DNA from 2 places in the Paenibacillus sp. p3-SID867 genome. Region 2 is predicted to be linked to the other one. Evidence: riboswitches for the same ligand, from Rfam matches in the RefSeq annotation. Region 2 holds a riboswitch; the other holds the start of a gene.
What was found. A riboswitch is a leader RNA that binds a small molecule or an ion and turns the genes downstream of it on or off. The one in region 2 is predicted to bind cyclic di-AMP.
Positions count from the first base shown of each region.

Region 1 (5,524 bases), on a different contig from region 2:
TTCCGCTGTCTGAAGAGCTTCCCTGAATTCCTCTGGCGATGCATTCCACCATTCCTCGTTACGCGAAATCAGCAGCTCGCGCAGTGCCTTCTTCTCGACGTCGCCAAGACCATCCAGAATGATCTTGCGCTTCATCGCCGCATCCATTTTATTCACATGATCGGCGAGGATCTTCCAGCCGCGACGGGCCTCCTGGTCGATCCACATTTCACAGGCGGTCATGCCTGCATAATGCTGTCCTTCCGCCGTACGATCTACAGCCACCCACACGATCCATACCTGTCGTCCATTGGGCACTTCATCCCGGTTCATGCTGAAACGGATACCCTTCTCCACCTTACTCTTGGCATGCATGGCCCCAATATCCACTCGGGCCTCGCCATTATCGATAATGACGGGTGACAGACTGTTCAGATCGATGGAGCCTGATCCAAACCCTTTATGCTTACTCTTGCTATTAATAATATTCAAAGCAATCGGTTTCTTCGCACCCTGCTTCTGCTCTTCATTCTCCACTGCTGCCGACCTCCTATATCAGAGCCGATCCTTACGTATCAGCTGCTAAATTGATAACCATGTCCCAATAATTTTATTTTAACTAATAATCCCCCAAAAGCAAACATATACATGCACTAGATGCTTGTCAACGGGAGGTTGTTCGATATGGTCCCACCACGTGCCAAAGTCTTTCTATCATCCCTGCTTGCCCTAGGTTTGCTTGCAGGATCGATGCCGATATTTCTGAATCCAGGGTCCTCAGCGTCTGCTCTTGCCCCAAATGCGGGCAAGCCCTCCGCCTCTGCCGTGGAGAAGGCCCCGCTCTCACCGCCTAAGGTGCAGCCTAATATTCCCGCTCCGGCCTTAAGCGACCGGCTGGTGGAATATCATATGGATGTTCGGTACGAGCCTGAGGAGAACAAGCTTAAGGGCAAACAGACACTCACTTGGACTCATCCAGGCAAAAAAAGCGTAAACGAGCTGTACTTTCATCTGTATCCCAATGCTTTTGCTTCCAATGATACGACTTTTATGAAGGAATCAGGCGGCAGGCTTCGTTCCGATCCCATGCCAGATGACGGATACGGCTCCATGACCATTACCAGCGTGAAAACAACCGAAGGACTGGCCCTGACCCATCGCCTTCAATTTGTTCAACCCGATGACGGCAACATCAAGGATCACAGCCTTGCCAAGCTAAGGTTGCCTAAACCCATCAAGAGCGGGGAGAGTGTTACCATTCATTTGGAGTTCGAGGTGGAGCTTCCCAAAATATTTGCCCGCATGGGAACCACCGAGAATTTTATTATGGCTGGCCAATGGTTTCCGAAAATTTCGGTCTATGAACCGACCGGTCTTCGCGGAAGAGCAGAGGAAGGCTGGAATCTTCATCAATACCACGGCAACTCCGAATTCTATTCCAACTTCGGCATTTACAGCGTTCGCATTCGAGTGCCCGAAAATTACATTGTCGCCGCGACCGGATTCCCTACCAAGCCTGCCCAAAAATCAAACGGGGAAAAAATTTATCAGTTTTACGCGGATGACGTGCATGATTTTGCCTGGTCGGCATCGCCAAACTTTGTCACGGCAGAAGAAGCATTCTCCGCACCTGGCGTACCTGGCGTCCGCATCAAGCTGTATCTCGATCCAGCCCATAAAGACTTAAAGGAGCGTTACTTTGATGCCGCCAAGTCGGCACTCGCTTCGTTTGGAAAATGGTACGGAACCTATCCGTATTCCACGTTGTCCATCGTCGTACCGCCTGAATCGGGCAACGGTGCAGGCGGCATGGAATACCCGACGCTGGTCACAGCCTTCGGTGCCAAGAACGATTCGCCGGGATATGAACTGGAGCGGACCGTTATTCATGAGATCGCCCATCAATATTTTTACGGAATGATTGCAAGTAACGAATTTGAGGAAGCGTGGCTGGACGAGGCCTTTGCGACCTATGCAGAAGAACGAGTGATGGAAAAAGAATACGGGATTACCTCCAATACGGCGGCTCAGGGAGCATCCATTACTTCCCCTGCACCGCTGAAGATGGAATCCTGGAAATACAGCTCTCACGAAAACTACGCACTGAATGTTTATACGAGGGGCAAGCTGGTGCTGCAAGGCATCGAACGGCAGGTCGGTCCACAGATGATGGGCAAGATTATGCATACCTATGCCCAGAAATACCGTTTCAAGCATCCAACCACATCTGACTTTCAGAAAGTCGTCGAGCAAGTAAGCCAAACGTCCTGGCAGTCGTATTTTGACCAATATGTATATGGAAGCCAGATGGCGGATGTCGCCATCGACGTGATCAAAACCAAAAATAAAGGCACGGCTGAAAATCCTCGGTATGAGTCCACGGTTCAGATTACGAGCAAGGACGGGGATATCACCGATGTGCCGATCGTGTTCGCCTTTGAGGACGGCAAAACGGTGGAACGAACCTGGAGCGGCAAAGACGGAAAAGTTGCTTACACCCTGGAGTACAGCTCTCCGCTCGCCTGGGCCATGGTTGATCCGAAGTACTCCATCGTCCTGGAGAATAAACACATTAATAACTATATGAAGGCAGGAATGGATCCGACGGTGGTTACACGCTGGAATCTCAGTATTACCAAGCTTGTGGAGACGCTGTTCGGCAGCCTGTCATGGTGAGGGGGGAGCACATGAAAAGTTACGCAGGCCAAGGGTGGATCAGTGTTAAAGACCAGCTATACGTCTTGATTCTGCTCTTCTTATACCGTTTGCTGTGGGGATATTGCCTGTACCGACTCGTAAAATCGGCAGTCGTCCCCCTTCTAATGCGATATCCGGATGCCGCTCCTAACGAGCTCAGCCGTCTTTTATTCTTCTACGAGGGCGAGATGAGCCTGTCCTTGAGCAGCACAGTACACACCTACGGATGGCTTCTGGCCGGTTTGCTTCTGATCCGGATGGTCCTCACCCCGCTCATTCGGGCCGGCATCTTCTACAACCTTCACCAGGAAGCCAAGGGCGAGCGCGGTTTATTCTTCTTCACTGGCATGCGGAAACTGTGGAAACCCGTAACGCTATTCTATCTGGTTGAGCTTATTCTCACCTTCGCGCCCGGTTACTGGATTCTGCCCAAAATCCTCCCGATTCTGCTGAATGGAATTCAGGAGCCTGTACTGCTGCTTCATGCACTGCCCTATGCAGCTGGCTGGTTCTTGTACGCCTATCTGATCCGCCTGTTTTTGCTCTATATGCAATTTGGCCGTACCGGCGATTCCAGCATGATCAGCTCTATCCATGCGCTCTTCCGCCGCTTGGGCACAGCAATGCTGTTATCCATCACCATCGGCGGATCCGCCTGTGTCATTCTGCTGCTCCTGAGCTCGGCCTCGCTCTTCTGGGCCGGGTTGATCGGCTTAATTATTCAGCAGGCCTCTTATTTCCTGAATGGACTTTTCCAAATTTGGGCAATGTCCGCTCAATATCATTTGTGGAGAGATTCCTGCTCACAGCATCCTTAATGGTTACAATTTGGCACCTAAAATAATGAAACACGCTCGCGAATAAGCTGTAATCAGAAGCGACACGTTTCTATCCCGCGCTAGATTTTACAGAGAATAAGAGTTCATTTATCCTTAATATTACAAATTTCTGAACGCCATATTACAAAAAAACCTGTTCCCTTAAGATGGGGACAGGTTTTTTTGTTTAAAAATAATGTTTCCTCGTTTGCCAAATTGTTAATACTCTGCTAAAATAACGAATATGTTAGTAACAACTTTGTCATCTTTACTGTAACTTTTATGTTGGAACGTCAAACGTCAATGAATGGGTTCATCAACATTTTAAGGAGCCGAATTCCCATAACGATATGGGAAGCGGGGGATCCGTTTTGGGTGAATTGATCTCGCAAGAGAGGGATCATAGGGGACCTTCAACCGAACCCTTAAGCTAACCTCGCAGGCAATGGAAGGAGCTTTTGTTTTGAAAAAGAAGTTAACGGCTGTTTCTCTAGGCCTCGCACTCGCACTCACATTAGGGACCGGAAGCGCTTTCGCCGATTCCAAATTAAATACTGCAATCAAACCAGCCATTGGTGTTTCTTACAAAACAGGTGGAACTACAACGAATGGATTTGACTGCTCCGGATTCACCAGCTATGTTTACAAGAAGCTTGGTCTTAGCCTGCCCCGTACGTCTGCAGCTCAATACAAAGTAGGTACGGCCGTATCCAAGAGCAAACTGAAAGCTGGCGATCTCGTGTTCTTCAACACATCCGGTAGAGGTGTATCTCATGTGGGTATTTATGTCGGGAGCGGCAAATTCGCTCATTCTTCATCTTCGCGCGGTGTCATTATCAGTCCTCTGAGCCAGAGCTATTACGCCAACCGATATGTAGGCGCTAAGAGAATTATGAGTCAGAATACGTACAAATCTGTAGCTGTGAACTACAATTAATGTTGGAACTTAATTGACTTACTCTTACAAGAAAGCCCTGGGTTTATGAGATTGTGCCGATCTCATCCAGCGGCTTTTTTCTTTTGTTGATTGTGTGTATACCTTTATAACGTTCAGCACAGCAAAAAAGTTCCCGCTTTTTCGAAAAAAAATGAAATTTATTATACAAGTTCACTTCAGTTCCACTTCGCTTCGCCATGTCTTCACATCATCTATCCTTTATTTACCCTTCTCTCTCGTCATTAAACACCCATTTTGGAAAAATATTGATTTTCCTTGGTGCTTCGACAGTTAATGCTATTGAAAAATAGCGAAATCCATCAAGAAATAATTGCCAATCTCGCTTGCGGTCTGATAGAATGGAGCAGTAACAACTTTGTCATTAATGTAAGTGCTTTAATATATAGATTGCTATGCCTCCCGGCAACGAAAAGGAGCTTTCCATGCTGAAGAAAACATTATCGACAGCAGCCCTAAGTATCACGCTGTTGTTCACTTTGGGCGTTGGCAGCGTGTTTGCTAATGGTGCGCTGGATCAGGAAATCGATAAGGTTCTAGGTACAAGATACAGCTACGGTGGTACAACCACGAGCGGATTTGACTGTTCCGGCTTCACCATGTACGTTTACGCTAAACTCGGTCTAAAGCTCCCGCATCAATCCGGCTCTCAATTCGACATGGGGACAAGCGTGTCCCGTAAGGAGCTGCGCGCTGGCGATTTGGTGTTCTTTAACACATCGGGCCAGGGCATCTCCCACGTCGGCATTTATGTCGGCGATGGCAAATTCGCCCATGCTTCCTCCAACCGCGGCGTGGTTATCAACCGCCTGGCAGAGGATTACTACGATCAGCGATACGTCGGTGCAAAGCGTATCATGAGCGATGATAAGTATGAAGAGTCGGTCGGTGAATCATCCTAAGCTGTAGAGGCTAATCTTCCCTATACATACTGCTTGCCCGTTAAAGGAGCCCTTACCTCTCTTTTGCGGGCTTTTTTGATGCGACTTGGATGTTCGTAATATGATTATTATTTTATGCAGACGATAGGAGGACTTCGCAAATGGATGCCACACCGATTACATTTCACACCGTA
Region 1 is NZ_JAMBDM010000036.1:16,573-22,096, reverse strand. It holds gene M4D81_RS33505 (YwhD family protein) at 1-516, opposite strand, end outside; gene M4D81_RS33500 (M1 family metallopeptidase) at 664-2,655, shown strand; gene M4D81_RS33495 (hypothetical protein) at 2,667-3,494, shown strand; cyclic di-AMP (ydaO/yuaA leader) riboswitch at 3,815-3,954, shown strand; gene M4D81_RS33490 (C40 family peptidase) at 3,958-4,431, shown strand; gene M4D81_RS33485 (C40 family peptidase) at 4,878-5,351, shown strand; gene M4D81_RS33480 (GNAT family N-acetyltransferase) at 5,492-5,524, shown strand, end outside.
Region 1: another riboswitch for cyclic di-AMP. It lies ahead of M4D81_RS33490 (C40 family peptidase); the one in region 2 lies ahead of M4D81_RS31395 (resuscitation-promoting factor).

Region 2 (5,524 bases):
CGGGTCTATGGGCGCTCTAATGGCTGTATTAGCGAATATCCGCGTTGTACAATATGTTGCTGAGCCGGGCATACTCTTCAATACTAAGGGTCTCACCGCGCCGTGAAGGCTCGATGCCCGCCTCCTGCAGCAGCTGCTCCAGCCGTTCACGGCCTTCTCCCGGAAAGAACCGGCTCTTCAGATTGTTGGCAATCGTCTTCCTCCGCTGTGCGAAAGAGGCCTGGACCACCTCGAAGAAGAAGCTTTCATCTTCTACGTGGACAGGAGGCTGTTCCCGGACCGCCAAGCGAATAACGGCCGAAGCGACATTCGGCTGCGGGATAAACACCGTATGCGGCACAATACAGACCAGCTTAGGCTCACTGTAATATTGAACGGCAATGCTAAGGCTGCCGTAATCCTTGCTTCCCGGTGCGGCCGCCATCCGCTCTGCCACTTCTTTCTGAATCATCACCACGATGTTCTCCAGCGGCAGCTTCTCCTCCAGCAGCTTCATGAGAATCGGCGTCGTCACATAATATGGCAGATTCGCAACCACACTTACCTTCGATACGCCCGCAAAATCCTGACGGAACAGTTCATGAAGATCCACCTTCAGGACATCCCCATGATGCACCTTCACATTCTCATAGGGCTCCAGCACCTCCAGCAGGATGGGAATCAGGCGCTGATCAATTTCGACCGCGGTGACGGTTCCTGCCGTCTGTGCCAGCTTCTCGGTTAACGCACCGATCCCAGGACCGATCTCAAGCGCTCCCTTATCTTCATCCAGTCCTGCAGCCTCCACGATTTTATACAATATATTCTGATCGATGAGAAAGTTTTGACCCAGACTCTTCTTGAAGGAGAATCCATGCCGCGTGATGATCTCCTTCGTCCGTCTTGGTGTTGATATATCCTCGATCCGATTCATTGGCTTACGCCCCCTTCTTCCAGCTGTGCAAGTGCGGCCAGAAATTCTTCCCGCGATATTTGAAACATGGCCAATCGTTTATGGAATTGCTTGCTGTTGCAATATCCGATCCCGAGCAGGTTTCCCATCGTCATACGCCTTGCAGCCGCCTCCGGATGGGCTGATAATCCTGCCTCCAGCATGTCCTCCAGACTGATCAGGCTCTCTCCGCCCTCAAAGGAGGTATGGACCCGCTCCAGCGCACGCCGTATCGCTTCCGGCGAGGCATTCTCTACGCCGATATCCCCTTTGCGGGTAGCATCCGCTTCCGGAATAAAGGCATGCTTGCAGCCAGGGACACCCTGATCCACAATTTTGCGGATCCGCTCCCCTGCATGGTCAGGATCGGTTAATATAATAACGCCTCTGCGCTCCTGAGCAAGCGCTATGCGTTTCAGGATTTGTTTATTGATCGCTGAGCCGCCCGTTTCAATCGTATCCGCTTCTACGGCCCTTTTAATGGCAACGGTATCGTCTCTGCCTTCCACAACAATCACTTCTTTAATCATGCGTTTGTTCTCTTCCTTCCCAAGAAAACAGGCTTGTACAACCTCTAGGTTCTACCATCTTAGCCCTATATACTCCGTTCTTAACAAAACAAAAGAAGAGGAAATATTCCCTCTTCTTCATCATTATATATTATAAGCTAAATAGTATAGCATTAGAATGGTATTGTAAATTGGAATTCATGCGTCTAGTTCAATTCAGGTTTAACCGGACCGATCACGTAAACGGTGCGGCCGCTCTTCCGGCCGAAATTTATGGCCGATTTCAGTGAATCATAATAAACATCGATTTTGTTGCCTTTGATGGCACCGCCCGTATCTTCTGCACGACGGAAGCCAATGCCTTCGATATAGACCCACCAGCCGATCGGGATGATGTTAGGATCAACGGCGATGGTGCGTCCTTCTGTAACGCGTGTGCCGGATGCCGTGCGTGTGCCGATTCCCTGCTGCTCAGCGGAATACGCCGTCATCGACACGTTGTTCAATACCTTGCTGTATTTAAAATCAACGCCTGCCCGAGAAACCACGTTGTTTTCGACAGCCTTGGCGGTCGTTACTTTTTTCGTGCCGGACAATTTAGCCGGTTTAGCCTTTACATCGGTGGCTGCCGCCTGGACGATGACAGGCTTCTCCACTTTTTTCGTGCCAACGGCAATGATTTTATCCTTCGTTCTGCGTTCAATCTCTTGGGAGACCTTCGTCTTGGAAACCAGCTTGCCATTGTGGTAGACCTTCTCATAATGGTTCACCATGAGACCAGGCTCGCCCCGCTGAATAACGCGGTTATCCCCTCTCTCAAGCGATGGGTCGGCTGTTTTGATCACGCGAAAATTGCGATCCTCCGTCTCCTTAACTTTTTGTTTCGTGACGCGAACGACATCGATAATCATATTGCTGGTCAGCTTCGTGTTCTGTGCCGGTTGTACTATATCTTCACCCTGGATCGTAATACCAGCCTCTTTAAGTACATGATCAACCGTATCCTGGGATGTAAATATGGTTTTGGTTGTGCTGCCTACTGTAACTTTGACTGGAATTGCCCGGTCAATGATGATCCGGTCTCCATCCTGGATCGCGCCGTTTAAAGGCATCGAAATCTGATCCTGGGGACTCAACGTGATCGCTTGCTCATCCAGCAATTCCTGCAGCAATGATCCACGTGTTTCTACTGTGGTGACACGACCATCGACGACAAGCTGAACCTCCTTGCCTGCCTGATCATGTACGACCAACGATATGAGAAGTGATACCGTAACGGCACCCATGGCACCGAGCAACATCAGTTGACGCAAATTGTCATGCTTCCATCTCAATGCGTAAGACATGCTGGATGATTGTGATTCATGGGTTTCTTCAGGTTGAAAAATGCCCACTATTCCATCCTCCTTCATAGTCCCGCCGTCTAGGTAAACGCATGAATGCATTTGACGTGACTATAGCAATTTTTCTCACAAGGCGCCCTGCTATCTATCTACACCCTGCGTCAATTCCCGTCTTTCCGTCCATGTACCACCACCCCTTGTTTACCAAGAGTATGATGATCCCCTCTCCATTATTCAAAAATAAAAGAAAGCCATTGAAAGAGTACTAGAGGCTCTAACGTGGCTTCCTGATGATTAGAATCATGGAAATGGTATGCACGAGAATTCCCCTCTTATTTCGCTTACGGAGTTAGCTGTCGGGTTCGGACGTAAGAGAGACGCCCTAGATCCGGATACCCGCTCATGGCGAGATCCTTCAAATTCACCCCAAAGACCCGAAAAAGAAATCAAATACAGCTGCGCGCATTCAGACCAGTATGCACGGCGGTATCGGTTCCCCCGTTCCCCAGAATTTCGGAGATTAAGCGAGACGGTTCATGAAATATTCGGCCGCGATCTGCACATCGCAGCTTCTTATCACTGAAAAGATGATATCCTGTTTGTATGCAGGTTGTAAAGCAACATTCAACCACATTTTCTCATGTAAAAGGTTAAAATATTGTAATATCAACGCCTTTTCTGATTAAAAAACTTTAATTAATCGAAAATGCTCCCTTTTTCATTGCTTTTGCTCTCGTTTTCGTTAAATACCAAATCGTTCCAGCGCATTTTGGGTGGTAATTTGGGCCAATTCCTCATAGGACAACCCTCTAATTTCGGCTGCCGCCTCCGCCACCAATTTTACATAAGCAGTCTCATTTCGTTTCCCGCGGAAGGGATGAGGTGTTAGGTAAGGGGAGTCCGTTTCGATCAATAATCGGTCAAGCGGAACCTGCGCCAAAACCTCTTTGGGCTGCTTTGCATTTTTGAAGGTAATCGGCCCGCCAAACGAAATATGGAATCCCATATCGAGACATATTTTGGCCGTTTCCCAGCTTCCGGAGAAGGAATGCATGACACCGCCCACCTCGGAGGCTTTTTCCTCGCGCAAAATTCTCACGATATCTTCATGCGCATCCCGATTATGAATGACAATCGGCATGTTCAATTCCCGGGCCAGTCCGATCTGGCGCCGAAGCACTCGGTGCTGAACTTCTTTCGGAGACGTATCCCAATAATAGTCCAAACCGATCTCTCCTATAGCCACCACTTTCTCGTGACTGCACAAAGAGGCGATCCAATCCAGGTCATGATCCTCCATGGTAATGGCGTCTACAGGATGCCAGCCTACCGCTGCATATATAAAATCATAAGTTTCTGCCAGCTTCATCGTAGTCGGAATCGTCTCCCGGTTAAATCCAATATTGATCATCCGGGTCACGCCGGCTTCGAGCGCCCGCTGGATTGCCTCTTCCCGGTCTTCGTCGAATTGGGGAGCATCCATATGAGTGTGCGTGTCGAACAACATAAAATCCACACTCTCCTTCCTGTCGTTTCTGTGTCGTATATCTTCCATTAGCTGGGTAAATTGCAAATAAACCCAACGTTTCTGTATTCCACCTAGGTTAATGTTGTTGTTTGAAAACACTGGCTATCTTCTCCGGCATTTGAGCCAGTAGCGGACTTACCTTCTCCTCCGGATAATAAAGATGGTACCGTCCTTTATGAATGCCGCTGATCGAGCGTACAATATCGGATACCTCCGAGATTTCCTTCAGCTCATCATGCCGATCCAGAAGCAGGATTTGCTTCTCGTTAAGCGGCATATCGGAATGAACCTTATCATAAGGAAGATCCGTTGGAAAATCAATCTCCAGGTCATATTCCGGATGCAATCCCACGGCACTGAATGCGTGGCGTATCCCGTCGATGGTCTCCAGATCGATGTTGTCGATTTCTACATATTTGTAGAGCTTTCGGTGCATGAAACGGCCGCATAATTCGCTAAGAAGAGGATCTTCCTCCTCCGTCCATTGCAGAAAGGCCGTTTGGATCAGAGCTTCATCAAGGCGCAGATATTGATTCACCCCGATATCCCCCGAAAACAACGCAGGAAGCGGTTCGATCATGAACCGGAAACCATATCCACGGTCATGCAGTTCCTTGGCCCGGCGGAAGATTTGGCGCAGGATGATTTCGGAGCTTCGGGTGACGGGATGAAAATACACCTGCCAGTACATCTGATACCTTGACATCAGGTAATCCTCTACGGCATGCATACCCGATTCCTTCACGACGACCCGATCCCGATACGGCCGCAGCATCCGCAAGATCCGGTCAATATCAATCGTTCCGTAATTGACTCCCGTATAATAGGCGTCCCTTAACAAATAATCCATCCGGTCTGCATCCAGCGGACTAGTGACCAGGTTTATCACAATCGGCTTGTCGTAGGTTTTGTTAATAACCGAAGCCACTTTCTCGGGGAAATCCGCTCCAAGCTCCCGGAGTACCTGATTGACGCAAGTATCTCCAAGCAGGATCCGGCATGTCCAATCCTCGTGATTCATATGAAAAGCTTCTTCTATAGAATGAGAAAAGGGCCCATGCCCCAAATCATGCAGCAGGGCCGCGCAGAGGGCAACTTGCCTTTCCTCGGCAGGCCAATCGGAGTACCCTCTCCGTTCGAATTGAGAGATGATTCTTCTCGTAATTTCATAGACTCCCAGTGAATGGGAGAATCGGCTGTGTTCGGCCCCGTG
Region 2 is NZ_JAMBDM010000027.1:10,820-16,343, reverse strand. It holds gene rsmA (16S rRNA (adenine(1518)-N(6)/adenine(1519)-N(6))-dimethyltransferase RsmA) at 29-913, opposite strand; gene rnmV (ribonuclease M5) at 910-1,461, opposite strand; gene M4D81_RS31395 (resuscitation-promoting factor) at 1,647-2,834, opposite strand; cyclic di-AMP (ydaO/yuaA leader) riboswitch at 3,106-3,320, opposite strand; gene M4D81_RS31390 (TatD family hydrolase) at 3,526-4,290, opposite strand; gene M4D81_RS31385 (HD domain-containing protein) at 4,388-5,524, opposite strand, start outside.